2 regions of the Azospira sp. MPR-LB4 genome follow, and region 2 is predicted to be linked to the other one. Evidence: riboswitches for the same ligand, from Rfam matches in the RefSeq annotation. Region 2 holds a riboswitch; the other holds the start of a gene.

Region 1 (14,993 bases), 510 kb from region 2:
TCAACGAACCAGTCTCGATTCGTTTTCTTTTTGGCTCTCTTCTAATTGGTTTGGGAGTATGGCTAGCTTGCTTCGGTTAGCCTTTGGGGTTTGTTCAACATGCCGTGTTTCAAATTGTTCCGATGAAGATTGCATTTGACCAGCAGGTTTTCCTGCTGCAGGAATATGGCGGGATTTCCCGCTATTTGTGCAGTCTCGTGCGCGAGTTGGCGACCATGCCGGCGATTACGGCGCAGGTGTTTGCGCCCCTCCATGTCAATCGCAATCTGGCCGGGTTGGGGATTGAACTGTCGCGGGGACGGGCATTGTCCCGGCTGCCGCCGAAGTTGCTGCGGCCGGTCATGTTCGCCAGCAAGGTCATGGCACGGCGCGAGATGGCACGCTTCAAGCCCGATATCGTCCATGAAACCTATTACTGCGAAGACGATTTCCGTCCCAATGGAGCGCGGCGTGTGCTGACGGTTTACGATCTCATTCATGAGCGTTACCCGGACCTCTTCGTCAATAGCGAAGGAACCACCCGGCCCAAGCGCGTAGCCGCCAACCGCGTCGATCATGTGATCTGCATCTCAGAGAGTACGCGCCATGATCTGGTGAGCTATTGCGGTGTTCCCGAGGAGAAGACCTCAGTCGTCTATCTCGGTGTCGATGTGGATTTCGTGCAGGCCGTCACTCCCAGCCGGCAGTACCATCCTCGCCCCTTCCTCCTCTATGTGGGGGCTCGTGGTGGATACAAGAACTTTGAGCGTTTCGTTCGGGCCTTTGCCCTTTCTCCGCGTTTGCGCCAGGAGTTTGACCTGCTCTGCTTTGGCGGCGGCCAGTTGCAGACCGCCGAGCGCCAGATGATCGCTGATGCCGGGCTGGGCCCCGACCAGGTGGTGCAGATGGGAGGCGGCGATGAAATCTTGGCGGCGCTTTATCAGCAGGCTGCGGCGTTTGTCTATCCCTCCCTCTATGAGGGGTTCGGCATTCCTCCCCTGGAGGCAATGGCGGTCGGCTGCCCGGTCATTTGTAGCAACAGCAGTTCCCTGCCGGAAGTGGTCGGCGATGCGGCGGAAAGTTTTGATCCGCTGGACGAGGAGGCCATGCTCGCCGCCATGGAGGCGGTGCTGGCGTCCCCCAGCCGGCGCAGCGCCCTGATTGCCGCAGGGCAGACCCGCTACCAGCAGTTCACCTGGGAGAAGTGTGCCCGGGAAACCGAGGCAATCTACCGGAAGCTACTATGAAAAAAGCCTTGATCTGCGGTGTCTCCGGTCAGGATGGCGCCTATCTGGCCCAACTGCTCCTGGGCAAGGGATATCGGGTCTGGGGGACTTCCCGGGATGCCCAGATGTCGAGTTTCTCCAATCTCGAGCGGCTTGGCATCCGGCAGCAGGTTCAGGTGCTTTCCATGGCCCAGAGCGACTTCCGCAGTGTGTTGAACACCCTTTCCCGTTCCGAGCCGGACGAAATCTATTTTCTGTCCGGTCAAAGTTCGGTGGGCCTGTCCTTCGATCAGCCGGCAGAGAGCATCGAGAGCATCGCTTTCGGTACCCTCAACCTGCTGGAAGCAGTGCGCTTCCTGGGGCGCCCGGTGCGTATCTACCACGCCAGTTCGAGCGAATGCTTCGGTGATGTTCTGCCGGGGGAGAGGGCCAATGAGATGACCCCCTTCCGTCCCCGCAGTCCCTACGGCGTGGCGAAGGCGTCCGCCCACTGGCTGATCGCCAACTATCGGGAGGCCTACGGCCTTTATTGCTGCAACGGCATCCTTTTCAACCACGAATCTCCATTGCGGCCGGCCCGCTTCGTCACGCGCAAGATCGTTGCGGCTGCCTGCCGCATCGCTGCCGGCTCGCATGAAAAGCTTTCCCTCGGTCGCCTCGATATCGCCAGGGACTGGGGGTGGTCGCCGGATTTCGTCGATGCCATGTGGCGCATGCTGCAGCAGGAGCAGCCGGAGGATTATGTCATCGCCACCGGTGAGCCCCACACCCTCGAGTCCTTCGTCGCCAGTGCCTTCGACCAGTTGGGACTGGACTGGCACGACCATGTGGATATCGACCCATCCCTCTTCCGTCCCTCGGAAATCGCCCATAGCGCCGGAGACCCCGCCAAGGCCTTGGACGGCCTGGGGTGGCGGGCCACAGTGGCCTTCCCGGAGCTGATCGGTAACCTGGTACGGGCCGAGCAGGACATCCTTGCGGCAAAACCCTGAGCCATGTCCGAATTCCTGCTGACAATCGTCACGGTGACGAAGAATTGTGCCGGCACCATCGGCCATACCCTGGACTCGGTCCGGGCCGTCAAGCGTGACGGTATCGAGTATGTGGTGGTGGACGGTGTTTCCTGCGATGGGACGCTGGAGGCGGTCCGCCAGCACGGTACCCTGGTGGATCGTTGCCTGAGCGAACCCGATAGTGGCATTTACAACGCCATGAACAAAGGCGTGGCCCTGGCCAGGGGCAAGTACATCCTCTTTATCAACGGCGACGACGAACTGGTAGCCGATGGTTTTCCCGATGTCATGGCTGCACTGGCGGAAGGGCGGCACGGCATTGTCTGCGCCACCACCCTGGTGGGAGATGCCCGCTCACCCAGCGAAGTGCTGGTGGCTGTCCCGCGCCGGCTGCCCTTTTTCAACACCATCCCCCACCCGTCTTCCTTCGTGGCACGGGACCTGTTGCTGCGCTGGCCGTTCCGTGAAGACCTTCGCATCGTCTCCGATTACGATTTCTTCCTGCGGGCCCATCTGGCGGGACAGAAGTTCCATGTGCTGCCCGTCGTCACGGCCATGCATCAGCGCGGTGGCGCTTCCGGCAACGTGGCCCGCTCCCAGGCGGAACTGGATCAGGTGCGACGGCAGCGTCTGGGGTGGCGTTATTTCGCGGTCAATGCAGTCGCCGGCCTGTATCGCTGGGGCAAGGGCCTGGTGGGTGGGCTACGGCATGGCTGAGGCAATGCAGCCGGTGGTGGTCGGCCTCTCCGGTGGCCTGGGCAACCAGATGTTCCAGTATGCGGCCGGCCGGGCCCTGGCCCATCGCCTCGGGCACCCCCTGTCTCTGGACTTGTCCTGGTTCCAGGGGCGTGGCGACCGGCACTTTGCCCTGGCGCCTTTCCACATCGCCGCCAGCCTGGAGCGGGCCTGGCCCCGATTGCCTCCGGCCATGCAGGCCCAGTTGTCCCGCCTGAGCCGTCGCTGGGCGCCCCGGATCATGGGGGCGCCGGTGTTCCGGGAACCCCATTTTCATTACGTGCCGGCCTTTGCTGCCTTGGCTGCCCCGGTTTTCCTGGAGGGCTACTGGCAGAGCGAGCGCTACTTCCGGGAACTGCGGGAGCCGCTGTTGCAGGACTTTTCCCTGCGCCAGCCCTTGCCCGCCTCCTGCCAGCCGATCCTGGCGGCCATCGGCAATAGCGATGCCATCTGTGTGCACGTTCGTCGCGGCGACTACCTGAGCAATCCCGTGGCGGCCAAGGTGCATGGCGTCTGCCCGGTGGATTACTACCAGCAGGGTGTGGCGGAGTTGAGCGCATCCCTGGCCCGTCCCCACTGCTTTGTCTTCTCCGACGATCCCGAGTGGGTGAGAGGCTCCCTGGCCTTCCCCTGTCCGATGACCGTGGTGGATGTGAATGGTCCTGCCGAGGCCCATTTCGACCTGGCCCTGATGGCTGCCTGCCAGCATTTCGTCATTGCCAACAGTTCCCTCAGCTGGTGGGGCGCCTGGCTGGGCCAGGCTGCGGGAAAGCGGGTCATTGCCCCATCCCGCTGGTTCCTGACTTCCGACAAGGATGCCCGGGACCTGCTGCCGCCAAGCTGGGAACGTCGGTGACCGTCCCATGCGCATTCTCCTGACCAGCCCCACCTATCCACCCTTCAACAGCGGCCTGGGTAATGCCACGGCCCAGCAGGCGGCCGCCCTGGCCAGGGCCGGCCATGAGGTGGTGGTGGCAACCGGCGGCGATGTCCGTGGCAGCCGTCGGGACGAATGGGGCGTCCGCATCGAGACCTTTGCCGTCACCGGTGCTTCCTCCTGGCTGCAGCCGATCCGCGGCGATATGGGGAGCTATGTGGATTTCCTGCAGCAGCCCGGTTGGGATGTGGTGCTGCTCAACGCCTGGCAGAACTGGGCGACCGATCTGGCCCTGCGCCACCTCGACCGGATCGCCGGGCGCAAGTTCGTCTATAGCCATTGCATTTCCACCAACGTCTTCTTTGCACACCAGCCCCTGCGCTCTTTGCTCCGCTATCTGGCCTGGCGGCCCTACTGGTGGCGTCTGTCGCGCTTTATGCGGCGGCTGGATGGCGTCCTGTTCCTGGCCGGCGGCGGTACGGATTCCCGCTTCGACGACCTGGGGCTGGCCCGGCGTTGCGGTGTGCCGCTGCGGGTCGTGCCCAACAGCCTCTCTCCCGCGGCGGTGAAAGCCCTGGCGGTGGAACCGACCGCTCTGGAACAGCGGGACCGCCTGCTGGCGGTGGGCTCCTACCAATGGCAGAAGGGCTTTGATTTCGTCCTGCGGGCCTACGCCGCATCCGGGGCCCGCAACCGGATTCCCCTCCATCTCTTCGGTCAGCAGCACTCGGCCTACAGCGAGACGTTGCACAGCCTGGTCCGGGAGTTGGGACTCGACCCCGGCTGCGTGGTCTTTCACGAAGGGGTGTCCGGTGATGCCCTGGTGGCGGAATATGGCCGGGCCCGGCTGCTGCTCTCCGGTTCCCATACCGAATGCCAGCCCCTGGTGCTGCTCGACGCCAGCGCCCTTGGCACGCCCTTCGTCGCCCGCAGCACCGGCTGCATTGCCGGCATGCCTGGCGGCATGGCGGTCACCGACTGGCGCGAAATGGCCGCCCGGATCGACGCCCTGGAGCAGGACGAGGCCCAGTGGCAGGCCCTGAGCCGTGCCGGGCGCCAGGCCGCCCGGGATATCTACCACCCCGAGCCCGTCGCCAGGCAGCTGCTGGCGGTGCTGGCCGGGGAAAACGACATGATGGGGAGCGAGGGGCCGGCCCCCGCTCCGGAAAAGCTATGACAAATCCCCAGGTTCAGCCGCCGCTGGTGACGGTGGCCCTTTCCGTCTTCAATGGCGGTGCCGTGCTGGAAGCCTCCGTACGCTCCGTCGTCAATCAGTCCTTCACCGACTGGGAACTGCTGATCCTCGACGACGGTTCGAAGGATGGCGCCATCGACCGTCTGCCCTTTCTTGCCGACCCCCGCATCATCGTCGTGCGGGACGGCCATAACCGGGGTCTCTCCGGCCGCCTCAACCAGGCGGTCACTCTGGCCCGGGGGCGCTACTTCGCCCGCATGGATCACGACGACCTCTGCCATCCGCAGCGCTTTGCCCGCCAGGTGGCTTTTCTCGAGGCCCATCCCGAAGTGGACCTGCTGGCGGCCGAGTGCATCACCATGGACGAGTCGGAGCGCCTGAACGGCACCCTGCCGGCGGCCACCGACCACGACAGCATCTGCCGTCGTCCCTGGCAGGGCTTCCCCATGCCCCACCCGACCTGGATGGGGCGTATCGAGTGGTTCCGCCGTCATCCTTACCAGGACCCGGGTCCCTATTGCTGCGAAGACAACGAACTGCTGCTGCGGGCCCACCGGCAGAGCCGTTACCACACGCTGCCGGAACGTCTGCTGGCCTATCGGGTGCGCAGCCACACTCCCTGGCTCAAGCTGTGGAAGACCCGGGTGGCCCTGCTGCGGGCCCAGCTCGGGTACTTCTCCCGGCAGGGGCAATGGGGCAGTGCCCTGCTGTGCTGTGTCACGGCGGCAGCCCGCGTCGCAAGGGACTCCTGGCGCGAACTCGGCCATTGCCTGCGGCCCGGGGCCGAGGTCCACTGGGGGGCTGCGGCACCGGAGGGCGAGCGCCGTGAATGGGAGCGTCTGATCCAGGCGCTCAAACAAGGGGGCGGCAAGGCCGCACCTGGAGGGGAGGGCGATGAACCTGCCTGATCCGGCTGGCGATGGCCGGGCGGCCAAGCCCGCCATCATGTTCGTGGCCACCACTCCCTTTGCCGTCAATGCCTTCCTGGCCACTCATCTGGAGACTCTGGCCCGGCATTACCGCATCACCCTGTGCGTCAATCTCCAGGCCTATGAACTGCTGCCGGCCCTGGCCCGACAGGTGGAGGTCCGGCACATTCCCTTCGTGCGCAAGATCGCACCCTGGGACGACTTGCGTACCCTGTTGCAGTTGCTGGCCGTAGTGCGCCAGGTGCGGCCCGCCGTCATCCACAGCATCACGCCCAAGGCCGGGCTGCTGGCCATGCTGGCCGGTTTCCTGGCACGGGTGCCGCATCGCTGGCACACCTTCACCGGACAGGTCTGGGCCACCCGGCAGGGACTGGGGCGCCGTCTGCTTAAGGCCATGGACCGCCTGATCGTTCTGCTGGCTTCCCGGGTCTTCGCCGACAGCGCCTCTCAATGCCGGCTGTTGCGCGATGAGGGAGTGGTCAGTGGCGACGGCATCGGCATGCTCGGCGCCGGCTCCATCGCCGGTGTGGACCTGCAGCGTTTCCATCCGGACGGGGCATTCCGCATCGCCTTGCGCCAGGAGGTCGGTTGCCAGCCGGCTGCCTGCGTCTTTCTCTTCGTCGGCCGTCTGGCCCGGGACAAGGGCGTGTTCGACCTGGTCAGGGCTTTCGCCCAGGCCGCCCGGTCGGCGCCCGGCATGGAACTGTGGGTGGTCGGGCCCAACGAGGAGGGCCTGCTGCCAGCCTTGCAGCAGGCCGCTGCCGATTGCCCGGCCCCCATCCGCTGGCTTGGCGCCACGCCGACGCCCGAGCGCTTCATGGCGGCGGCCGATGTGCTGGTCCTGCCCAGCTACCGGGAAGGCTTCGGCTCCGTCATCATCGAGGGGGCCGCCTGCGGCATTCCGGCGCTGGCCTATCGCATCGACGGCGTCATCGACGCGGTGGCGGATGGGGTCAGCGGCGAACTGGTGGCCGTCGGGCAGGTGGAGGCCCTGGCCGCCGCCATGGTGCGGCTGGCCACCGACGACGAGCGGCGCCAGACCCTGGGCCGGCAGGCCCGGGCACGGGCGGAGGGCGATTTCAGCAGCCGCACGGTGACGGCGGCCTGGCTCGACTACTATCAAACCCAGCTGGATAAAGGAATGCATCCGTGAAGCGCCTGTTCGACCTCCTGCTCGGCCTGCTGGCCCTGGCCGTGCTGTTGCTGCCCCTGCTGCTGGTGTCCCTGCTGGTGCGTTTCACCTCCCCCGGGCCGGTGCTTTACTGGAGCGACCGGGTGGGGCGGCACAACCGCATCTTCAAGATGCCCAAGTTCCGCAGCATGCGGGTGGGCACGCCGGCGGTGGCCACCCATCTGCTGACGGACCCCAAGGCCTACCTGACGCCGGTGGGCTCCTTCCTGCGCAAGTCCAGCCTGGACGAGCTGCCCCAGCTGTGGAGCATCCTCAAGGGCGACATGAGTTTCGTCGGTCCCCGGCCGGCCCTGTACAACCAGGACGACCTGATCGCCCTGCGCACCGAGGCCGGCGTGCATGAGCTGGTGCCCGGCCTTACCGGCTGGGCCCAGGTGAACGGGCGGGACGAGCTGCCCATTCCCCAGAAGGTGGCCCTGGATGCGGAATACCTGCGCCGGCGCTCCCTCGCCTTCGATTGCCGCATCATCTGGCTGACCTTCCTCAAGGTGGTGCAGCGGGACGGCGTTTCCCACTGAGGCGGCGGGCGATGGTCTCCCCGCGCCAGCCGTTCGACGCCAGTCTGCTGCATGAGGCCGGCCTCAACCTGCAGGCCGTCTTTGACGTGGCGGCCCTGCCGGTGGAGGTTGCCGCCGTCCTGGAGCGGGCCGCCCCGGGCCACGGCCGGCGCCAGCTGATCCTGCTGGGCCACGGCGGCCGCCGCCTGTGGCAGGCGGTGCAGGCCGCCGGGCTGGATTCGGACCATCCCATCGACGATTTCACCATTGCCAGCGTGGGCCGCTGGTTTGCCGCCGTCTGTCCCGGCCGGGACTTCCACCTGCTCTATCCCGGCGATGCGCCGGTGGGGCTGCAGCAGCTGGGGCGGCTGGCGGGCTGGCACCATCCCTCGCCCTTCATGGTCGGGGTGCGGCAGCAGTGGGGCTCCTGGTATGCCTACCGGGCGGCCCTGCTGGCGGACAGCGACTTCCCGCCGACGCCGCCCCTGCAGGAAGCCTCGCCCTGTGCCAGCTGCGCGCCCCGGGTCTGCATCGAGGCCTGTCCGGCCGGCGCCCTGGCTGGCGGCCGTTTCGACCTGGCCGCCTGCGTCGCCTGGCGCCGGCAGCCCGCCTCGCCCTGCCGCCATACCTGCCTGGCCCGGCTGGCCTGCCCGGTGGGCCGGGAGCACCGCTACGAGCCGGCCCAGATCCGCCACACCTACGCCCAATCGCTGGCGGCCATCGAGGCCTACTATTGAAGCGCCCCGGCGCCGGGAAATGGCCTGGGGGCCAGCGACGGCGGGGAGGCTGCGCTAGAATGGCCGGACAGACCAACAACAGGAACCCGCCATGGCCCGCCATACCAAGATCGTCGCCACCCTCGGCCCCGCTTCCACCGATCCCGTCACCCTGGAGCGCCTGATCCGCGCCGGCGTGGACGTGGTGCGCATGAACTTCTCCCACGGCACCGCCGAGGACCACATGGCCCGGGCCCGCACCGTGCGCGAGATTTCCGCCAAGGTGGGGCGGCCGGTGGGCATCCTGGGTGACCTGCAGGGGCCGAAGATCCGCGTCGGCAAATTCGAGAACGGCAAGATCCAGCTGGAGAAGGGCGACAAGTTCATCCTCGACGCCAACTGTGCCCTGGGCAACCAGGAGCGGGTCGGCCTGGACTACAAGGACCTGCCCCGGGACGTGGAGCCCGGCGCCGTGCTGCTGCTGGACGACGGCCGCATCGTGCTCGACGTGGAGCGGGTGATCGGTGCCGAAATCCACACCGTGGTGCGCCACGCCGGCGAGCTGTCCAACAACAAGGGCATCAACCGCCAGGGCGGCGGCCTTTCCGCCCCGGCCCTGACTGCCAAGGACATGGACGACATCAAGACGGCGGCCCAGATCGGCGTCGATTACATCGCCGTCTCCTTCCCCAAGAGCGCCGCCGACATGTACATGGCGCGCCAGCTGATGCGGGCCGCCGGCAGCCGCGCCCTGACCATCGCCAAGATCGAGCGCACCGAGGCCGTGGCGGCCCTGGATGAAATCCTTGACGCCTCCGACGGCGTCATGGTGGCCCGGGGCGACCTGGCCGTGGAAGTGGGCGATGCCGCCGTGCCGGCCCTGCAGAAGAAGATGATTCGCCACGCCCGGGAGAAGAACAAGCTGGCCATCACCGCCACCCAGATGATGGAATCCATGATCCAGTCGCCGGTGCCGACCCGGGCCGAAGTGTCCGACGTGGCCAATGCGGTGCTGGACGGCACCGACGCGGTGATGCTTTCCGCCGAGACCGCCAGCGGCCGCTATCCGGTGGAAACCGTGGAATCCATGGCCCGGGTCTGCATCGAGGCCGAGCGTTCCGCCGAGGTGACCCTGGACCGGGAATTCCTCGACCGGGTGTTCACCCGCATCGACCAGTCCGTGGCCATGGCCGCCATCTGGACCGCCCACCACCTCAAGGTGAAGGCCATCGCCGCCCTGTCGCAATCCGGTTCCACCGCCCTGTGGATGAGCCGCCTCAACTGCGGCGTGCCGGTCTATGCCCTGACGCCGGATGCGGAGGCCCAGACCAAGATGTCCCTCTACCGGGAAGTGACGCCCCTGCTCATGAGCCAGCAGCATTCGGACCGGGACGTGCTGCTCTACGAAGCCGAGCAGCTGCTGATGCAGAACGGCGCCGTGGCCAAGGGCGACCTTATCGTGCTGACCATCGGCGAGCCCATCGGCACCCCGGGGGGCACCAACACCCTGAAGATCGTCCGCGTCGGCGAGCACCAGATGCCGCCCCTGCGGGCCTGATAGGGCCCTCGCGGGCCTCGGGCCTGAATCCGCCGGCTCTGTTAAAATTCCCGTCGCCCCGGTCCGCCGGGGCGAATCGTCTCCGGGTGCCCGCAAGGGAGAATCGGGAACGCGGTGCGGCAGGCCTTGGGGCCGCCCATTCCGCGACGTGCCCAACGCTGTGAGGGGGACTGGGCCGGCAGATGCCACTGATCCGCGGATCGGGAAGGCGCCGGCGCAGAGTGATCCCGAGTCAGAAGACCGGCCAGGAGACCCTTTCCGGCACGCACGGCCAGGCGCGCCGCCACCGATCTTCTGAAGGGGACTCCATGAAGACCGACCCCACCGTCAACAAAGTCATCTCCCTCGCCGGCTACCAGAACGAACACGAGTTCTCCGACGCCGCCCGGGACGCCATCTACCACGCCATCTTCTCCCGCCGCGACGTGCGCGGCCAGTTCCTGCCCGACCCGGTGCCCCAGGAGGTGCTGGCCCGGGTCCTCACCGCCGCCCATTTCGCCCCTTCCGTCGGCTACATGCAGCCCTGGAGTTTCCTCCTGGTGCGGGAGGCGGAGACCAAGGCCCGCATCCACGCCGCCTTCCAGCAGGCCAACCAGGAGGCGGCGGAGAAATTCGAGGGCGAGCGCCAGGCCATCTACAAGGAACTGAAGCTGGAGGGCATCCGGGAAGCGCCCATCAACCTGCTCATCACCTGCGACCGGGACCGGGCCGGCCCGGTGGTCATCGGCCGCACCCACATCAAGGCCATGGACCTCTATTCCAGCGTCTGCGCCGTGCAGAACCTGTGGCTGGCGGCCCGCAGCGAAGGCCTGGGGGTGGGCTGGGTCTCCATCTTCCACCAGCAGGCCCTGCGCGACATCCTGGGCCTGCCGCCGCGCATCATCCCGGTGGCCTACCTGTGTCTGGGCTACGTCAGCCACTTCAAGGAAAAGCCGGAGCTGGAAAGCGCCGGCTGGCGCCAGCGCCTGCCCCTGGCCGACCTGGTGTACGACGGCCAGTGGGAAAAGCCGGTGGAGGAGGAGCTGCGCCAGGTCCTCAGCGAGCACCAGGCCAGGGCCCAGGAAAAACGCCGCTTCTAGGCATGCCTGCCTGAAGAGGGCCGTGGTTTGGGCGTCTCCGGCGCCCTGGTCGCGGCCTTTGTCTTTCTTTTGCTGCCCGGTGGTCGCAGTACTCGCCCGGGGGGCAAAGCCACGATAAAATCACGGTCTTTCCCGAGCGCCACGACAGCGGGCGCCGATCACGCCAGAACAAACCGCATTGCCCATTGGAGGAACACCATGCCCATCGTATCCATGCGCCAGCTCCTGGACCACGCCGCCGAGAACGGCTACGGTCTGCCCGCCTTCAACGTGAACAACATGGAACAGGTCTGGGCCATCATGGAGGCCGCCAATGAACTGAACGCCCCGGTGATCATGCAGGCCTCCGCCGGTGCCCGCAAATACGCCGGCGAAGCCTTCCTGCGCCACCAGATCCTCGCCGCCCTGGAAGCCTATCCCCACATTCCCGTGGTGATGCACCAGGACCACGGCCAGTCCCCCGCCGTCTGTATGGCCGCCATCAAGTCCGGCTTCTCCTCCGTGATGATGGACGGCTCCCTGCAGGAAGACGGCAAGAGCGTCGCCTCCTACGACTACAACGTGGCCGTGACCCAGGAAGTGGTGAAGTTCTCCCACGCCATCGGCGTCTCCGTCGAGGCCGAACTGGGCGTGCTCGGTTCCCTGGAAACCATGAAGGCCGACAAGGAAGACGGCCACGGCGCCGAAGGCCACATGACCCGGGAAGACCTGCTCACCGATCCGGACCAGGCCGCCGACTTCGTCGCCCGCACCAACTGCGACGCCCTGGCCATCGCCATCGGCACCAGCCACGGCGCCTACAAGTTCACCAAGAAGCCCACCGGCGACATCCTGGCCATCGACCGCATCAAGGAAATCCACGCCCGCATCCCCAACACCCACCTGGTGATGCACGGCTCCTCCTCCGTGCCCCAGGATCTGCTGGCCGAGATCCGGGAATTCGGCGGCGACATGAAGGAAACCTACGGCGTGCCCGTGGAAGAGATCGTGAACGGCATCAAGCACGGCGTGCGCAAGGTGAACATCGACACCGACATCCGCCTGGCCATGACCGGCGCCGTGCGTCGCTACCTGTTCGAGAACCCCTCCAAGTTCGATCCCCGCGACTTCCTCAAGCCCGCCCGGGAAGCCGCCAAGAAAATCTGCGTCGCCCGCTACCAGGCCTTCGGCTGCGAAGGCCGGGCCGGCCAGATCAAGCCCATCTCCCTGGAGAAGATGGCCGAGCGCTACAAGAAGGGCGAGCTGAACCAGATCGTCAAGTAAGGCGGTCCGCCTTCCCAACCGCTGCCAGGCGCCGGATACTTCTCCGGCGCCCTTTTATTTTTATCCGCCATGACCCTGCCCCTCGCCGAACACCCGCTGCGCCAGCGCCTCAATGACGAGGTCCATGCCCGCCCGCCCATGGCCCTGGAAGGGCCGGAGTGGATCAGCTACCTGGCGGTGCTGCACGAAGGCACCGAGGCAGCGGCCGAAGAAGCCCATCTGCAGCGCCTCTGCGCCGCCCTGGGGGCCAATCTCTGCCCCGTCATCCAGGGCGACCACTGGGTCATGGACGCGGGCCGCCTGCGCCTCAAGTGGGAGCGGCACAACGAATTTTCCGGCTACACCTTCTTCCTCGCCCGGGAACCCGGCGACGCCCCCGACACCACCGCCATCTCCGCCCTGCCGGCGGACTGGCTGGCGGGCCTGCCCGGCTCGGTGATGGTGGCCACCCATGTGGAATTCCGCTCCGCCGCCGACCTGGACCCGGAAGAGCTGCTGGCCGACCTGCACCGCTCCGGCGACTCCTGGGTCGCCACCACGGTGGCTGACGGTGCCGCCTGGGTCGCCTCCGATTTCCAGCTGCACGACGGCTGGAGCCGTTTCCTGGTGCTGGACGAGCGCCTGCGCCACCGCCAGGCCGGGCGCACGGTGCAGCGCCTGCTGGAGATCGAGACCTACCGCATGATGGCCCTGCTGGCCTTCCCGGTGGCCAAGGAGGTGAGCCGCCTGCTGGCCCGGGCCGAGGGCGAGGTGGCCGACCTCATGGACCGCATGGGCGAGGCCCGCGGCCCCGAGGACGAGCGCCTGCTCCTGGCCCGCCTGACCCGGCTGGCGGCGGAGATCGAACGCTCGGTGACCCGCACCGCCTTCCGCTTCGGCGCCGCCGAGGCCTACTACGCCCTGGTGCAGCAGCGGGTGCGGGAACTGCGGGAACACCGCCTCAACGGCTTCCCCCCCATTTCCGAATTCATGGACCGGCGCCTGGCCCCGGCCATCAACACCTGTCTTTCCGTGGCCCGGCGCCAGACCGACCTGTCCACCCGCATCGCGCGCAAGAGCGCCCTGCTGCGCACCCGGGTCGATATCGAACTGGAGCGCCAGAACCAGCAGCTGCTGGGGCAGATGAACCGCCGCGCCAAGCTGCAGCTGCGCCTGCAGGAAACGGTGGAAGGCCTGTCCGTGGTGGCCATCACCTACTACGCCTCCCAGCTGGTCAGCTACCTGGCCAAGGGCCTGTCCAAGACCGTGCTGCCCCACCTGTCGCCGGAAATCGCCTCCGCCGTCTCCATCCCCCTCATCGCCGCCGTCGTCGCCGTCAGCATCCGCCGCATGCGCCGCGCCCTGGCTGCCGAGGAGCTGGAGCAGGGCGAAGGCCACTGATCCTTTATAATCCGTTTTTTCCCCTCTTTTTCGGGACCCTGCCGTGACCGCTCCCCTTTTTGAATCCACCATCACCAGCCTGCCCCTCGTCGCCCGGGGCAAGGTGCGCGACATCTATTCCGTCGATGCCGACCACCTGCTGATCGTCACCACCGACCGGCTCTCCGCCTTCGACGTGATCCTGCCGGACCCCATCCCCGACAAGGGCAAGGTGCTGACCCAGGTGGCCAATTTCTGGTTCGAGAAGCTGGGCCACATCCTGCCCAGCCAGCTCTCCGGCATCGCCCCCGAATCCGTGGTCAAGCCCGAAGAGCGGTCCCAGGTGGAAGGCCGCGCCCTGGTGGTGAAGCGCTTGAAGCCCCTGCCCATCGAGGCCGTGGTGCGCGGCTACCTGATCGGTTCCGGCTGGAAGGACTACCAGGCCACCGGCGCCGTCTGCGGCATCCAGCTGCCCGCCGGCCTGCAGATGGCGGCCAAGCTGCCCGAGCCCATCTTCACCCCGGCCACCAAGGCCGACGTGGGCGACCACGACATCAACATCTCCTACGAGGAATCCAAGGTGCGCTGCGCCGAGCACCTGGCCGCCGACCTGGCGGGCACCGGCAAGACCGGCGCCCAGCTGGCCGAGGAAGCGAAGAACGCCGCCATCGCCCTGTACTCCGAGGCTTCCGCCTATGCCCGCACCCGGGGCATCATCATCGCCGACACCAAGTTCGAGTTCGGCATCGACAAAGCCGGCACCCTGCACCTCATCGACGAGGCCCTGACCCCCGATTCCTCCCGCTTCTGGCCCGCCGACGGCTACGCCGAAGGCATCAGCCCCCCCAGCTTCGACAAGCAGTTCGTCCGCGACCACCTGGAAACCCTGACCTGGTGGGACAAGAAGGCTCCCGGTCCGCAGCTGCCGGCCGAGGTCATCGAAAAGACCGCCGCCAAGTATCGCGAAGCCTACGAGCGCCTTACCGGCCAGACCATGGCCTGATCGGGCCGGACTGCCGCGGGCCGCACCGCTTGTGCCGGTCGGCCTGGGCTTCCCCAAAAGGGGCGGGAGATTCTCCCGCCCCTTTTGTTTTTGCCGGCCGGAAACCCGGACGGGCAGTTGCGGTCCAACCCATGTCCCCGCTCCAACCCTGAGAAGGAGATCATCATGGACATCCTGCACTCCCCCGTTCATCACGACCTGCCCCGGGTGCGCCACGTGGCCTGGTCCCGTCCCTTCCACTGGCTGGCCGGCGGCCTGCGGGACCTCTCCCGGCGGCCCGCCCTGAGCCTCTCCCTGGGTGCCCTGTTCGCCATCGGCGGCCTGTGCATCTTCGCCCTGGCCCAGGGCCGGCCCGAACTGCTGCTGGCGGCC
Region 2 (14,993 bases):
TTCAACGCCATCTGCAACGCTACGCAGGAAATGAAGCAGGCAAAGAACAGGGCCAGGCCCTGGGTGGAAATGCGGGCGGCGAGCTGGGTGCCCAGCACGGTCCCCACCAGCACCCCCGGGGTGAAGGAGCGCAGCGTGTCCCACATCACGGCGCCATGCTGGTGGTGGGTGCGCAGACTGGAAATGGCGGTGAAGATGATGGTGGCCATGGAGGTGCCGAGGGCCAGGTGCAGCATCTGCTCCGGCGGGAACTGCTGGCCGGCGAAGATCATGGCCAGCAGGGGCACCATCACGGCGCCGCCGCCGATGCCCAGGAGGCCGGCCATGAAACCGGCGAAGAGGCCCAGACCCACATAGGCCAGCCACCAGAAATCAAAAAACATCGTTCAGCTCCATCAACTTGCGGGTAATGAATTGCCACTCTTCCGCCGTCACCGGGGTGATGGACAGGCGGCTCCCCTTTTGCAGCACTCCCATGGCCGCCAGGGCCGGATGGCACCGCAACTCGGTCAGGGCCACGAAGCGCCCGCGGGCGACGAAGGCCACATCCACGTTGAGCCAGCGGGGCTGCCCGGGCGAGGATTTGGCATCGAAATAGGGACTGGCCGGATCGAACTGGGTGGCATCGGCGTAGGCAGCGGACGCCACCTGGCCCAGGCCGGCAATGCCCGGCACGGCACAGCCGGAATGGTAGAAGAGCACGCCGTCGCCCAGCTTCATGGCATCGCGCATGAAATTGCGGGCCTGATAGTTGCGCACGCCGAACCAGGGCACCCGGCCGAGACGGGCCAGGTCGTCGATGGACACTTCGTCCGGCTCGGATTTCATCAGCCAGTAAGCCATGGGCGAACAGGGGAAAAGAGGGGCCACAAAAGGAAACAGCGCGGTGGATTGCTCGCACCGCGCTGCTGTATTAGGCCCCCGCCTGTGCCGTTAGGCCGGCATCCTGAACCTGAGTTCAGAGTGGTCGCTTGCCGTCCGCATCAGGTGCACCCGACGAAGGGCGCTCACAACAGCGGATGAGTGGTTCGCGGCCGATGCCAATTAGCATTGGTTCAAGGAATATATGGCCTTGACGAACACCGCAGGGGACAATCGGCGGAAACTTTTGCTGGTGCGGCCAAGAAGGCTTCAGAACAAGGGTTCCTGGCCTTGGAGGGCCGCGTCCAACTGTGTTTCCATGGCTCCGATTCTACGCTGAAAGTCAGGGCCGTCAACGGGGGTTTCAGGATTTTCTGCGGGGCTCTCCGCCTTCCCGGCGGAAAGCAGTTCGTGGGCGATATTCAGGGCCGCCATGACCGCCACGCGCTCGGCGGCGGCAGTCTTACTCTTGGCTGCGATGTCCTGCATCTTGCGGTCCACATAGGCGACAGCAGCCAGCAGCGCTTCCTGTTCGCCGGGCGGACAGGCCACCCGGTATTCGCGGCCGAGGATGGCCACGTCGATGAAATTGCCGCTCATGCCTTGCACTCCTCCGGCAACTGCTCGGCCAGCGCCTCGAGGCGGACACGGGCCGTCTCCATGCGCTCGACCAGACGCAGGCGCTCGTCTTCCGCGCTGGCCAGTCGGGCGCGCAGTTCCTGGTTCTCGGCCCGCAGGCTGTGGCAGAGGTTGACCACCTGCGCCACCTTGCCCTCGAGGGCATCTAATTGCTTAGTCATAGGCGCGAACTATAGAGGCCAAAAACACGCAAGGTCAAGGACTAAGACCATATTTTGAATGTGTTTTATGCCAAAGCGCCCAGGCGCCGGCCTCGCCATACAGGCAGGTATGGAGTACCATCCGCCCCCGTTGTTCCACTAGGGACAACGCTCCGCGTCAGGTGCCGCGGGAGGAGTCCTCCTCCGCGGTTAAACGGGAAACAGGTGCGCGCCGCCAGCAGCGGCGCAATGCCTGTGCTGCCCCCGCAACGGTAAGGAAGTGCGGGTCCATCACGATGCCACTGGGTCACCCCCGGGAAGGCGATGGATCAAGACTTCCGAGCCCGGATACCGGCCTGAACGGAATTCGCGGAAGCGTCGCGGGGAAGCGGCAAGACTGGTCTGTCCAAAAAGCACTCCTGATCCGAAGGTTCCCTGCCCGCGTCCAATTACCATCGGCGACGGTGCTGCGGGATGCGCATCGTTGCCATGCAGGAGTCACTCCCATGCGCCGTTCCCTGTTATCCACCGCCCTGACCGCTGCCTTTGCCCTGCCTGCGACCGCGGCCCTGGCGGAGGAAGCCTCGCTCCAGTCCGTCATCGTCACCGCCACCCGTTTCTCCGAGGCCGATTGCCGTACGGCAGCCAACATCAGCGTCATTTCCCGGGAAGACATCGAGAAGACGCCAGCCACCAATCTGACCGACCTGCTGGCGACCCGGGCCGGCATCAACGCCATGCCGATCTACGGCCCTCTGGGCCTGGACGCGACGGTGGACATGCGCGGCTTCGGCTCCACCGCCACCAGCAACACCCTGGTACTGCTGGACGGCCAGCGCATCAGCCCCACCGACATGGGAACCATCATCTGGTCCTCCATTCCCCTCACCGGCATTGAGCGCATCGAGGTGGTACGCGGCTCCGGCACGGTACTCTACGGCGACGGAGCCACCGGCGGCGTCATCAACATCATCACCGACAAGTCCGGCAAGCCCCGGGCCTCCATTACCGCCACCGCTGGCTCCTTCGGCTACCGAGGCCTGGACGGCAGCTTCGCCGGTGGCAATGAGCACCTCTACGGCAATCTGTTCGTGCGCAGTGCCAGCCTCGACGGCTACCGCCAGAACAGCCAGCAGGACCAGCAGGCTGCCAGCGGCCGCGTAGGTTTGAAGCTGGAGCGGGGCGAGGTCTTCTCAGATTTCGCCGTATACAAGGAATCCTCCGGACTCCCCGGCAATCTGCTGCAGGCGACCTACGAAAACGATCCGCGTAACAGCCGCAAGCCCTACGACACCCAACGCCGTGACGGCTATCGTGTCCGCCCTGGTGTGGCCTATGCCCTCTCCGACAAGGTGGACCTGGAGACGGAAGTCAGCTTCGAACACCAGACCCTCAACACCGACCTCGTCTCTTCCAACTGGAAGAGCGAGCGCATCCGCGACACCCTCTCCTTCACCCCGCGCCTGCGCATCAACCACGGTCTCGGAACACTGGGCAGCGAAACCACGGTGGGGGTGGATTACTACGACGCCAAGGTCACCTCCACCAACCAGAACGGCCCCAACCAGCGCGCCACCCAGAAAAGCAGCGCCTTCTACCTGCAGAACCTGACCAACCTCACCTCCGCCCTCAGCCTGACCCTGGGCGCCCGCCAGCAGCGCATGAAGCAGAGCGCCTACCAGGATGCCTATCCGGCCTGGTTTCAGCCCGGCATGGACGGCAGTGCCAGCCGCACCCGTTCCGCCTACGACCTGGGCCTGACCTACGGCAGCGGCGCCTGGCAGTTCTTCGGCAAGACCGGCACCACCTTCCGCTTCGCCAACCTGGACGAGCTCTTCGGCTACGACAACCTGGCCTTCCGTCCGGTGTTCGCCGGCGACCTCAAGCCCCAGCACGGCCGCACCAACGAAATCGGCGCCCGCGTTGCCCAAGGCTCCTGGTCGGCCCGAGCCGCCCTCTTCCGCACCACCCTGAGCGACGAAATCGGTTACGACGCCAGTGCCGGTGCCAACGTCAACCTGGACCCCACCCGCCGCCAGGGCCTGGAAACCGAGGCGGACTGGAAGCTGAGTTCCAGCGTCAGCGCCAAGATCAGCTACACCTATCTGGATGCCACCTTCCGCAGCGGCACCTATGCCGGCAAGCGGGTGCCCCTGGCCCCGACACACCAGGGCAGCATCCTGCTCACCTGGGACGGCGGCAGCATCGGCCAGTACGGGGTCCTCACCCGCATGGTCGGCAAGCGGGCCTACGGCAGCGATTTCAACAACAGCCACGGCGACCTGGCCGGCTACGCCACCCTGGACCTGCAGGCTTCCTGGAACTTCAAGCCCTGGACCCTGAAGGCCCAGATCGCCAACGCCCTGGACCACAAGCATGCTGCGTTTGCCGGCTATTCCAGCACGGCCGGTCACTACTATTACCCGACCGACGGGCGCGCCCTGTTCGTCTCCGGGCGTTACGATTTCTGACCGACTGTTCTGCCTGACCAACCATGCCCTCCCGCCGTCGTGCCCTGATCGTCATTGCCCTGCTGGTGCTGCTGGCCGGGGTGAGCCTGGTCGTGGCCCTGGCGGTGGGCAGCATCAGCATTCCCCCCGGCGCCGTCCTGCAGGGGCTGCTCGGTGATGCCGAGGCGCCGGGCTACGCGGTGGTGCATAACCTGCGCCTGCCCCGGGCCCTGGCCGCCTTTGCCTGCGGCGGGCTGCTGGCGGTGGCCGGCTGCCTGATGCAGGTGCTGCTGCGCAATCCCCTGGCCGATCCCTATGTGCTGGGCATCTCCGGCGGCGCCGGGGTCGGCGCCCTGGTGGCCATCCTGCTCGGGCTATCCGCCTTCGGCATCAACGGCCTCGCCTTCAGCGGCGCCCTGGCCGCCACTTTTCTGGTCTTCGGCCTGGCCCACGGCGACGGCTCGTGGACCCAGACCCGCCTGCTCCTCACCGGGGTCATCGTCGCCGCCGGCTGCGGCGCCCTGGTGGCTCTGATGCTGTCCCTGGCACCGGAGCACAAGCTGCACGGCATGCTCTACTGGCTGATGGGCGACCTCTCCCAGGCCACCGACGCCCGGCCGCCCCTGCTGGCCCTGGCGGCGGCCCTGCTGCTGGCCCTGCCCTTTGCCCGGGAACTCAACCTGCTGGCCCGGGGCCTAGCCACGGCCCAGGCCCTCGGCGTAGCCGTGGTGCGCCTGCGCCGGCTGGTCTATGTGGTGGCTTCCCTGGCCACCGCCACCGCCGTCACCACTGCCGGCTCCATCGGCTTCGTCGGCCTGGTGGTGCCCCATCTGGTGCGCCTGGCGGTGGGCAACGACCAGCGCCTGCTGCTGCCCGCCTCGGCCCTGGCCGGCGGCGCCCTGCTGGCCCTGGCCGACACCCTGGCCCGCACCGTGGCGGCGCCCCAGCAGCTGCCGGTGGGGGTGCTGACCGCCCTCATCGGCGTACCCGTGTTCCTCTTCCTCCTCACCCGGGCGCCGCGATGACTGCCTTGCTGCAAGCCAGCTACCTCACCGTGCGCATCGGCGACCGGGAGGTCTGCCGCGACCTGGAGCTGCAGCTGCAGCCGGGGGAACGGCTGGCCATCCTGGGGCGCAACGGGGCCGGCAAGTCCACCCTGCTATCCACCCTGGCCGGTCTGCGTCCGGCCCAGGGCGGCGAGGTGCGTCTGCAGGGGCGCAGCTATGGCGAACTGGGGCCCCGGGCAGCCGCCCGGCAACGGGGCTGGATGGCCCAGACCCAGGCCGACGCCTTCGCTTCCAGCGTGCTGGAGACGGCCCTGGCCGGGCGCCATCCCCACCTGGGCCGCTGGGACTGGGAATCAGGCGCCGATGCGGAACTGGCCCGGGCCGCCCTGGCCCGGGTGGGGCTGGCCGGCATGGAACAGCGGGAGACGCCTTCCCTCTCCGGCGGCGAGCGTCAGCGCCTGGCCATCGCCACCCTGCTGACCCAGGCGCCGGACCTCTACCTGCTGGACGAGCCCCTGGCCCACCTGGACCTTTCCCACCAGATCACCGCCCTGGAACTGTTCGCCGGCCTGGCCCGGGAGCGGGGCGCCGGCGTGGTGATGGTGCTGCACGACCCGGGCCTGGCCGCCCGCTACTGCGACCGGGCCCTGCTGCTGCAGGGCGACGGCACCTGGGAGAGCGGGCCGGTGGCCGAGATCCTCACCGCCGCCCACCTCAGCCACCTCTACGGCCATCCCCTGCGGGAGGTGGAGGACGGAGGCAGCCGCTGGTTCATCCCCTGCTAACGCCAGCCTTTTCCTCCAGCCGCCCCTTTTCCCTTTTCCCCGATTCCCGGAGTTCCCCATGAGCGACGAGCGCAACCAACGCCACAACAGCCGCATGGCCCGCAAGAAGGAAGTGGTCGACGCCAAGATCGCCCAGGCCAGCCAGGAGCGCGGCGTCCTGCTGGTGCATACCGGCAACGGCAAGGGCAAGAGTTCCGCCGCCTTCGGCGTCCTCGCCCGGGCCCTGGGCCACGGCCACAGCGCCGCCGTCATCCAGCTGGTGAAGAGCCGCTCCGACACCGGCGAGGAAGGCTTTTTCCGGCAGCAGCCCAACGTCAAATGGCACGTCATGGGCGAAGGCTTCACCTGGGAAACCCAGGACCGGGAGAAGGACCTGCGCGCAGCCCGGGCCGCCTGGGAACAGGCCTGTGTCTACCTCGCCGACCCGGCCATCGACCTGGTGATCCTGGACGAGCTGACCTATGCCTTCAAGTATGGCTGGCTGGAGCTGGATGCGGTGCTGGCCGCCTTCGCCGCCCGCCCGCCACACCAGCACGTCATCGTCACCGGCCGCGCCGCGCCGGAGGCCCTGGTGGCCGCCGCCGACACCGTCAGCGAAATGGGCATGGTCAAGCACGCCTTCCAGGCCGGCATCGCCGCCATGCCCGGGATCGAGTTCTGAAGGGCCGCCGGCCTGACCGGCAATAGACACGGGCATCCTGGCGACGGCATGCCGCCGATGCCCGTCCCGCCTGCCTCCCAGGCCATCCCCCCAAAATCTCCACCGAGCCGCCGCCCATGACTTCCCTCGCCTGCCCCGCCCTCCTCGTCGCCGCCCCCGCTTCCGGCCAGGGCAAGACCACCGTGGTCGCTGCCCTGGCCCGGCTCCACGCGCGCCAGGGGCGCCGGGTCAAGGTCTTCAAGTGCGGCCCGGACTTCCTCGATCCCCAGATCCACCAGGTGGCCAGCGGCCAGCCCTGCGACAACATCGACTTCCGCATGGGCGGCGAGGCCGACGCCCGCTGGCGCCTGGCCCGCGCCGCGGCGGAGAACGACCTGATCCTGGTGGAAGGAGTGATGGGCCTCAACGACGGCGAACCCTCCGCCGCCGCCCTGGCCCGCCTGCTGGGCCTGCCCATCCTGCTGGTGCTGGACGCCTCCGCCATGGCCGGCAGCTTCGGCGCCGTCGCCTTCGGCCTCAAGCACTACCGGGAGGAACAGGGCGGTGGCGCCCCCATCGGCGCGGTGCTGGCCAACCGGGTCGGCAGCGCCTACCACGCCCAACTGTGCCGCGACACCCTGGATGAAGCCGACATCGCCTGGTACGGCCACCTGCCCCGAGACAACGACGCCGCCATGCCAGAGCGCCACCTGGGCCTGCTCCCCGCCGCCGAGATCGAGGACCTGAAGCAGCGCCTGGACGCCATGGCCGACGCCCTCGCCGCCACCGCCGCGGCCCAGTTGCCGCCGCCGGTGCACTTCGCCCCGGCCCCGCCGCCCGCTCTGCCCCCCCTGCTGGCGGGCAAGACCGTGGCGGTGGCCCGGGACGCCGCCTTCTGCTTCGCCTACCCGGCCAACCTGGAATGCCTGGAGAACCTGGGCGCCCGCCTCGTCCATTTCTCGCCCCTGGCCGACGCCACCCTGCCCCCCTGCGACGCCCTGTGGCTGCCCGGCGGCTATCCGGAACTGCACGGCGCCGCCATCGCCGCCAACCGGGCCATGGCTGCCGCCCTGCAGGCCCACGCGGCCGCCGGCAAGCCCCTGCTGGCCGAATGCGGCGGCATGATGAGCCTGTTCGAAACCCTGGTCTCGGTGACGGGGGAAAGCACGGCCGGCTTCGGTCTGCTGCCCGGCGAAAGCCGCATGCAGAAGAAGCTGGCCGCCCTGGGCCTGATGGCCGCCGAACTGCCGGAAGGCCGCCTGCCCGGCCACAGCTTCCACTACTCCACCAGCAGCACGCCCCTGGAACCCCTGGTACGGGCGCTCAAGCTCACCGGCAACACGCCGGGGGAGCCCATCTACCGGGTCGGCCGCCTCACCGCCTCCTACGTGCATTTCTACTTCCCCGCCAACCCGGAGGCGGTGGCCCGGCTACTGGGGGCCTGAGAGCGTCATGCTGGTCCGTCTGCTGCGACACCTCCTGGGCCGGCGCCGGCCGACCCCGCCGACCAGCCCGGAGGAACGGGCACGGCGGCTGATCTCCGCCATCGATGCCGGCGGCATTCCCCTCAACCCCATCGCCCTCAACCGGCTGGCCCGGGAACTGGGTCTGGAAGTCTCCCGCCAGGCCCGACCGGAAGATACGGTGGCCCGCATCCGCGCCCTGGTGGCCCGGCTTTAGCCCGGCGCCCGAGTCTGGCATCATTGCCCCCATGAAAAATCTGCCCTTCAGCTTCATCGTCATGGAGTTTCTCGGCCTGCTCTGCCTGGTGCCCGCCGTGGCCAGCCTGGCCGGATTCGGCGCCCTCCTGCATCCCATCCTGGCCGACAGCGGCGCCGGCATCGCCGCCCTGGTGACGGCTGTCTCCCTCATCATTTCGGGCTTCTTTCCCTTCGTCCTACGTCGCCTCATGGTGCAGGAAGAGGAGCAGGACGCCGCCAACCACCGCGGCGGCTGAACCCTGAGGCCTAGGCGGCCCCTGCGGCGGCCGGCTCCAGGGGCAGGCTGACGCGGAAGGTGGAACCCTGGCCCGGGGCGCTGCGCACTTCGATGCGGCCGCCGTGCTTCTTGACCACGATGTCGTAGGAGAGGGAAAGGCCCAGGCCCGTGCCCTTGCCCACCGGCTTGGTGGTGAAGAAGGGCTCGAAAATGCGCTTCTGCACTTCCGGCGTCATGCCCTTGCCGGTGTCCTGCACCTCCATCCACACCCCGTTTTCTTCCCGGCCCGAGCGCACGGTGATGGTGCCGTGCTCAGGAATGGCGTGGGCCGCGTTCACCAGCAGGTTCATGAACACTTGGTTGATCTGGGCCGGCATGCACTGCACCAGGGGAATGTCGCCGTACTCCCGCACCACCTCGGCCTTGTACTTGAGCTCGTTCCACACCACGTTGAGGGTGCTTTCCATGCCCTTGTTGAGATCCGCCGCCTGCAGCTCGGCCTCGTCCACGTGGGAGAAATCCTTGAGGTCCTTGACGATCTTGGTGACCCGGGCCAGACCCTCGTCGGACTCGGCCAGCAGGGCCGGCAGGTCGCTCTTCAGGTAGGCCAGGTCCGCCTCCTCCCGCACCTGCTGCAGGGCGGCGAAGGCCGGGCCGCTGTCCGGCAGGTGCTGCTCGTAGGTGTCGATGACCTTGAACAGCAGGGCGATGTCCTGCTTCAGGCTGCCCAGGTTGGAATGGACGAAGCCCACCGGATTGTTGATCTCGTGGGCCACCCCGGCCGCCAGCTGGCCGATGGCCGCCATCTTTTCCGACTGCAGCAATTGCTGCTGGGTGCTTTCCACCTTCTGCAGCAGCCGCGCCAGTTCGGCCTGCTCCGCCGCCAGGCGGACGTTGGCCGCCGACAGCTCCCGGGTGCGCTCCTCCACTTTGGCCTCCAGCTGCTGGTTCATGGCCGCCAGGTCCCGGTTCTGCTGGGACACCAGGTGATAGAGGCGGCCCAGGGCGTCTAGCAGGGCGCTGGTGCTGTCGGCCACTTCGCCGCTCTCGGCGGCGAAGGCCTCGGCGGCGGACTGGCCGGCCTGGACCCGGGACATCTGGCGCGCCATGACCTGGTCCTCGCCCAGGATGTGCACCGTCAGCCAGGCGGCGAGAAAGCCGTGCACCGTCTCCGCCGGCTGGCTGAGGGAGGAACGGGCCTGCCACATGGACAGCAGCTGCTCGACGAACTGGCGGTGGTGCTGCACGTGGAGGTCCTGGTGGCGGATGTCCAGGCCCAGCTCCGTCATCAGCCGCTCTTCGTCGGCGAAATGCAGGTGGGCGTAGTCGGCCAGCTGCTTGAAAATCTGCTGCAGGGCCTCGTCGGTACCCTCGCCCTCGGCCAGCAAAAGGTCGCCGACCCGGTTGACGATGTCCACCAGATGCCGGTGCTGGGCATCCACGCTGGGGATGCCGGTAACGAAACGCTCATCCCAGACAAATGCTTCCATGACGCTCCCTGATCCTAGGACACGATTGCATGCCGATAGGGTACAGCGCCGGCCGCCGCCCTGCCACCCGGCAACACCCTAGTTCCCGGGCGGGGTAAAGCCGCAGGGTCAAACCTTCATCTCACTTCATGGCCGAGGGCAGGCGCAGCACCGAGCCGGCCACGGCAAACTCGCCCCAGCCCCGGTGGTGCAGGGTGCGGGGGCGCTTGCGCGGTTCGGCCCAGGCGGCCACCACTTCGAGCACGAACAGGTTGTAGCGCGCCACCCAGCCCCGGTCGTGCACCACGCACTCCAGGCTGGCATAGCACTCGTCGATGAGGGGAGCGCCGACCCGGGAGGCGGGACTCGGCGTCAGGCCGGTGAGGCGGAACTTGTCGCGGCGGCGCCCGTGGCTGTTGCCGCAGGCCACCACCTGGGGCGCCAGGTCGGCGGTGGGAATGTTGAGCACGCACTCGCCGTTGGCCTCGAGCCAGGCGAAGCTGTCGTCCCGGCCGCTGACCAGGACGCCCACCAGGGGCGGCTCGAACTCCATCATCATGTGCCAGGAGAGGGTCATCACATTGGGCCGCCCACCCCGGGGATCGGCGGTGGTGAGCAGCAGCACCGGGCCGGGTTCCAGCAGGCGGTAGGCTTCGGCGAGGAGAACGGACTGTTTTTTCATGGCGGGCTCCGGCGGGCAAAACCCTTCCATCATAGCCAGCCCGGCGGCGACGGGCTCAGTAGAACCAGGAAATGCCCGCCGTCAGCCGCCGCGCGTCGGTGTCGCCGCCGCTGCCACCGATGGCCACGTCCGCCAGCAGGCCCTTGCCCACCACCCGGGCGACGCCCAGCAGCCAGTGGTCGATGCGTTCCCCCAGGGGGCTGCGCACGAAGCGCGCCTCCGCCGCCAGGCCCCAGCCGTGCAGGGGGCCGGCGTCCCACAGGCGGAACCAGTTCACGCCCCACTCGCGCCCCTGGTGGGGCTCGCCGGGACGCCGCCGGTCCTGGGAATAGCCGCTGCCGAAGGTGCCCAGGTCCGTATCCAGGTTGAGGCTGAAGCCCCGGGTGTGACTGTGGTGCTCCTGGTCCTGCAGGCGGTTGGCGCCGGCAAAGGCCGCCACGTGGAGGCCGTTCCAGGCCGGCAGGGCGTATTTGAGCAGCACCTCCCGGGAGGCGGCGCGGGAACCGCTGCCGTCGTCGAAGAGGGTGTGAGAACTGCCCTCCAGGCCGACCACGGCGCTGAAGCCGGCGCCCAGGCCGAAGGTGGCTTCCAGGGGCGTCACCGTGCGCCGCCGGGTGCCCCGCTCGGGCCGCAGCTCCCGGTCCACGCCGGCGGTGAGATGGCCTTCGCCCCACTCCACCCGGTCCGCCGGCTCGATGCCGAAGGCGCGGAAATGGAAGTCCGTCTCGGAATCCATTTCCACCTCGGCCCGGGCGCCCCAGGCCAGGAGCAGGGAGCACAGCAGCAGGAGCATGCGCATGGCGGCGACCTACCGGGCCGGACGGCGGTGGCGGGCCGTCTCCAGGTGTTCGCAGAGGCGGGCCGCCCCTTCCAGGATGCGCGGCGTGTGGCGCTGGATCAGCTCGGGCGGGACGAAGAAGAGGTTGTCCCGGGCCACGGCGGTGATCTGCTTCCAGCGCTTCCAGTCGTCCAGCCACTCGGGCCGGGAATCGCCCATGCCGCTGGCGACGATGGCTTCCGGATTGGCGGCCAGCACCGCTTCCTCGCTCACCTTGGGCGCCATCTGTTCCACCTGACCGAAGACGTTGCTGCCGCCGCACAGGCTGATGACGTCGGAAATGATCTGCTGGCGGCCGACGGACATCAGGGGCTGTTTCCAGATCTGGTAAAAGGTGGGAACCCTGGGCTGCCCGGAATACTGCTTGCGGATTTCCGCCAGCCGCGCGCGGAAGCGGGCGGCGGCGCCGTTGGCGACGGCACTGGTGCCGGCCAGCTGGCCGAACTTCTCCAGCAGCTCGGCCACGTCCTCGATACGGTTGGGCTGGGAGATGAAAACGGGGATGCCCAGGCTGCGCAGCTTGGCCACGTGGCCGGGGGCGTTGCCGCTTTCCCAGGCGATGATGAGGTCGGGGCGCAGGGCCGCCACCGCCTCCAGGTCCAGGCGGGAGTAGCCGCCGACCCGGGCGATTTTCTTCGCCGCCTCCGGATAGTCGCTGTAGTCCACGGTGCCCACCACCTGCCCGCCGGCGCCGGCGGCGAAGAGGTTTTCCGTGACATGGGGCGCCAGGCTGACGATGCGCCGGGCCGGGGCCGGCAACCGCAGGGTCGCCCCCGTGTCGTCCTTGAGCACGATGTCGGCGGCCTGGGCGGCGCCGCCGCAGAGGGCCAGGGACAGCAGCAGAACGGCTTTCATAGATCCTTCCTCAGTTCGTTGAGGGCGCCTTCCAGGCGGCGCCATTCGTCGTCGCTGCCGGGCAGGCCGAAGCGCAGGCTGGAGGAGCCGTCCACTTCCAGGAACAGGCGCACCAGGATGCCGCGGCGGGCCAGCTCGTCATACACCCAGTCGGCCCGGGGATGGGGCAGCCAGCGGAAGAGGCCGGTGCCGGTGCTGGCCCCCAGGCTGTCCTGCAGCAGGGTTTCCAGGCGCTCGGCGGCCACCTGCAGTTCCTGGCGCATGTCGGCCTGCCAGGCCCGGTCTTCCAGGGCGCAGCGGGCCACCCAGCGGGCCGGGCCGGCCACCGGCCAGGGGCCCAGGGTGTCGGCCAGGGCCTCCAGCAGTTCGGGCCGGCCGATGGCAAAGCCGACCCGGGCCCCGGCCAGGCCGAAGAACTTGCCCAGGGAACGCAGCACGATGATGTTGGGCGCCGCCTTGGTGCCGGCCAGATCGGCCAGGGAATCCCGGGGATCGGCGTCGGCAAAGGCCTCGTCCACCACCAGCAGGCCGCCCCGCTTGGCCAGGGCCCGGGCGGCAGCGCGCAGGCGGCGGGCGGTGATGCGCTCGCCGGTGGGATTGTTGGGGTTCACCACCACCACCACGTTGTGCTCCTTGGCCACCTCTTCCAGCCGGGGCGGGGCGAAGGGGGTGACGGCCCATTCGGCCTTGACCCAGGCGGCGGCGTGTTCAGCGTAGGACGGAGCCAGCACCGCCGCCCGGCCCGGCGGCAGCAGCTTGGGCAGGGTCTGGATGGCAGCCTGGGAGCCGGCCAGGGCCAGCACGTGCTTGGCCCCGTAGTAATTGCGGGCGGCCGCCTCCAGGCCGTCCTCCTCTTCCGGCAGGCGCTGCCAGGCATTGATGGGAATGCCGGGAATGGGATAGGCCCAGGGATTGATGCCGGTGGAAAGATCGAGCCAGTCCGCCAGGGGAATGCCCCACTGCCGGGCTGCCTGGCGCAGGCGGCCGCCGTGTTCAAGCATGGAAGACCTTTCCGAGAAGGAACTGCACCAGGGCGATGAGGGGCAGCAGGGCGACGATGGCTGCCAGCCACAGGACCAGGCCGCGTTGCACCAGATGGCTGGCCCGGTCGATGTCGAAGGCGGCGGCAGGACGGCCTTCGCCCAAAGGCGGGCGCTGTTCCTCCCGGCCGTGGTAGATGGCGGCACCGCCCAGGAGGACGCCGAGGGAACCGGCGCCGGCGGCCATCACCGGGCCGGCGTTGGGGCTCTCCCAAGTGGGGGCCTGGGCTTTCCAGCAGGCCAGGGCCCGGCGGGTGTTGCCGAGCCAGGCGTAGGTCAGGGCGGTGAGGCGGGCGGCGGGCCAGTTGAGCAGGTCGTCGAGGCGGGCGGCGGCCCAGCCGAAGTGCAGGAAGCGCTCGTTCTTGTAGCCCCACATGGCATCCAGGGTGTTGGCCAGGCGGAACAACAAAGCGCCGGGACCGCCAAGCAGGGCGAACCAGAAGAGGGTGCCGAAGACGGCGTCGTTGCCGTTCTCCAATACCGATTCGACGCAGGCCTTGGCCACCCCGGATTCGTCCAGGGCGGTGGTATCGCGGCTGACCATGTAGCCCACCTTCTGGCGCGCCGTGGCCAGGTCGCCGCCGGCCAGGGGCACGGCCACGGCGTCGGCGTGTTCCTTCAGGCTGCGGGCGCCGAGGGCGAAGTAGAGCAGGCCGGCGTCGGCCAGGATGCCCAGCCAGGGCGTGGCGCTGGCCCAGGCGGCGAGCAGCACCGGCGGCAGCACGGCGAAGCTCCAGGCGAGCAGGCCGAAGATGCGCAGGGCGGAGCGGGAGGCAACGGCGGGCGGCGGCCGCAGGGCTTTTTCCAGCAGGTTGGCCAGGGCGCCGAAGGCCACCAGGGGATGGCCGCGACGCGGCTCCCCCAGCAGCCGGTCGAGACCGACGCCGAGAAGGGCGGCTAAGGGCAGGGCAAGCCAGCTGGGCATGGGATAATCCGTGGTTTCTATCAGACCCCCCGGGCAGGCGCCGCACAGAGCGGCCGGCCGACCGGGCAACAGTGCCGGCGCTGTTGCATCGTCCTGGCACGAAAGAGCGGATTTTAAATGAATAAGCCCACCCTCATGGTCCAGGGTTGCACCTCGGACGCGGGAAAAAGCACCGTGGTGGCGGCCCTGTGCCGTCTGCTGCACCGGCGCGGCGTACGCGTGGCGCCCTTCAAGTCCCAGAACATGGCCTTGAATTCCGCCGTCACCGTGGACGGCGGCGAGATCGGCCGGGCCCAGGCCCTGCAGGCCCTGGCGGCCGGCCTGGAGCCCCATACCGACTTCAATCCGGTGCTCCTGAAACCCAATACCGACACCGGCGCCCAGGTCATCATCCACGGCCAGGCGGTGGCCGACCTCAACGCCCGGGACTACCACGAGTACAAGCCCCGGGCCATGGCGGCGGTGCTGCAATCCTACGGCCGCCTCTGTGAGCAATACGAGGCGGTGCTGGTGGAAGGGGCCGGCAGCCCGGCGGAGATCAACCTGCGGGACCGGGACATCGCCAACATGGGCTTCGCCGAGGCGGTGGATTGCCCGGTGGTGCTGGTGGCCGACATCGACCGGGGCGGCGTCTTCGCCCATCTGGTGGGCACCCTGGCGCTGCTCTCGGAGAGCGAACAGCAGCGCACCGTGGGCTTTCTCATCAACCGCTTCCGCGGCGACA

The links. Region 2 has a riboswitch for cobalamin ahead of AC3QLZ_RS09520 (TonB-dependent receptor family protein). Riboswitches for the same ligand answer to the same signal wherever they lie in the genome.
Region 1: another riboswitch for cobalamin. It lies ahead of bluB (5,6-dimethylbenzimidazole synthase); the one in region 2 lies ahead of AC3QLZ_RS09520 (TonB-dependent receptor family protein).

Annotation. Positions count from the first base shown of each region.
Region 1 covers NZ_CM179521.1:1,513,940-1,528,932, reverse strand. Annotated here, with positions in the region: gene AC3QLZ_RS06995 (DMT family transporter) at 1-80, shown strand, start outside; gene AC3QLZ_RS06990 (glycosyltransferase family 4 protein) at 84-1,226, shown strand; gene AC3QLZ_RS06985 (GDP-mannose 4,6-dehydratase) at 1,223-2,197, shown strand; gene AC3QLZ_RS06980 (glycosyltransferase family 2 protein) at 2,201-2,935, shown strand; gene AC3QLZ_RS06975 (alpha-1,2-fucosyltransferase) at 2,928-3,809, shown strand; gene AC3QLZ_RS06970 (glycosyltransferase family 4 protein) at 3,817-5,007, shown strand; gene AC3QLZ_RS06965 (glycosyltransferase family 2 protein) at 5,004-5,933, shown strand; gene AC3QLZ_RS06960 (glycosyltransferase family 4 protein) at 5,920-7,107, shown strand; gene AC3QLZ_RS06955 (sugar transferase) at 7,104-7,664, shown strand; gene AC3QLZ_RS06950 (hypothetical protein) at 7,676-8,380, shown strand; gene pyk (pyruvate kinase) at 8,472-9,917, shown strand; cobalamin riboswitch at 9,985-10,180, shown strand; gene bluB (5,6-dimethylbenzimidazole synthase) at 10,226-10,996, shown strand; gene fba (class II fructose-bisphosphate aldolase) at 11,195-12,259, shown strand; gene AC3QLZ_RS06930 (DUF3422 family protein) at 12,329-13,639, shown strand; gene AC3QLZ_RS06925 (phosphoribosylaminoimidazolesuccinocarboxamide synthase) at 13,683-14,621, shown strand; gene AC3QLZ_RS06920 (DUF2189 domain-containing protein) at 14,787-14,993, shown strand, end outside.
Region 2 covers NZ_CM179521.1:2,028,182-2,043,174, forward strand. Annotated here, with positions in the region: gene AC3QLZ_RS09495 (sulfite exporter TauE/SafE family protein) at 1-383, opposite strand, end outside; gene AC3QLZ_RS09500 (EVE domain-containing protein) at 373-828, opposite strand; RNA gene ssrS (6S RNA) at 915-1,094, opposite strand; gene AC3QLZ_RS09510 (cell division protein ZapA) at 1,132-1,461, opposite strand; gene AC3QLZ_RS09515 (coiled-coil domain-containing protein) at 1,458-1,661, opposite strand; cobalamin riboswitch at 1,804-2,014, shown strand; gene AC3QLZ_RS09520 (TonB-dependent receptor family protein) at 2,147-4,111, shown strand; gene AC3QLZ_RS09525 (FecCD family ABC transporter permease) at 4,135-5,115, shown strand; gene AC3QLZ_RS09530 (ABC transporter ATP-binding protein) at 5,112-5,882, shown strand; gene cobO (cob(I)yrinic acid a,c-diamide adenosyltransferase) at 5,941-6,543, shown strand; gene AC3QLZ_RS09540 (cobyrinic acid a,c-diamide synthase CobB) at 6,660-7,967, shown strand; gene AC3QLZ_RS09545 (hypothetical protein) at 7,975-8,202, shown strand; gene AC3QLZ_RS09550 (hypothetical protein) at 8,234-8,479, shown strand; gene AC3QLZ_RS09555 (ATP-binding protein) at 8,490-9,950, opposite strand; gene AC3QLZ_RS09560 (flavin reductase family protein) at 10,072-10,611, opposite strand; gene AC3QLZ_RS09565 (hypothetical protein) at 10,667-11,410, opposite strand; gene AC3QLZ_RS09570 (cobalamin-binding protein) at 11,420-12,304, opposite strand; gene cobD (threonine-phosphate decarboxylase CobD) at 12,301-13,305, opposite strand; gene cbiB (adenosylcobinamide-phosphate synthase CbiB) at 13,298-14,269, opposite strand; gene AC3QLZ_RS09585 (cobyric acid synthase) at 14,387-14,993, shown strand, end outside.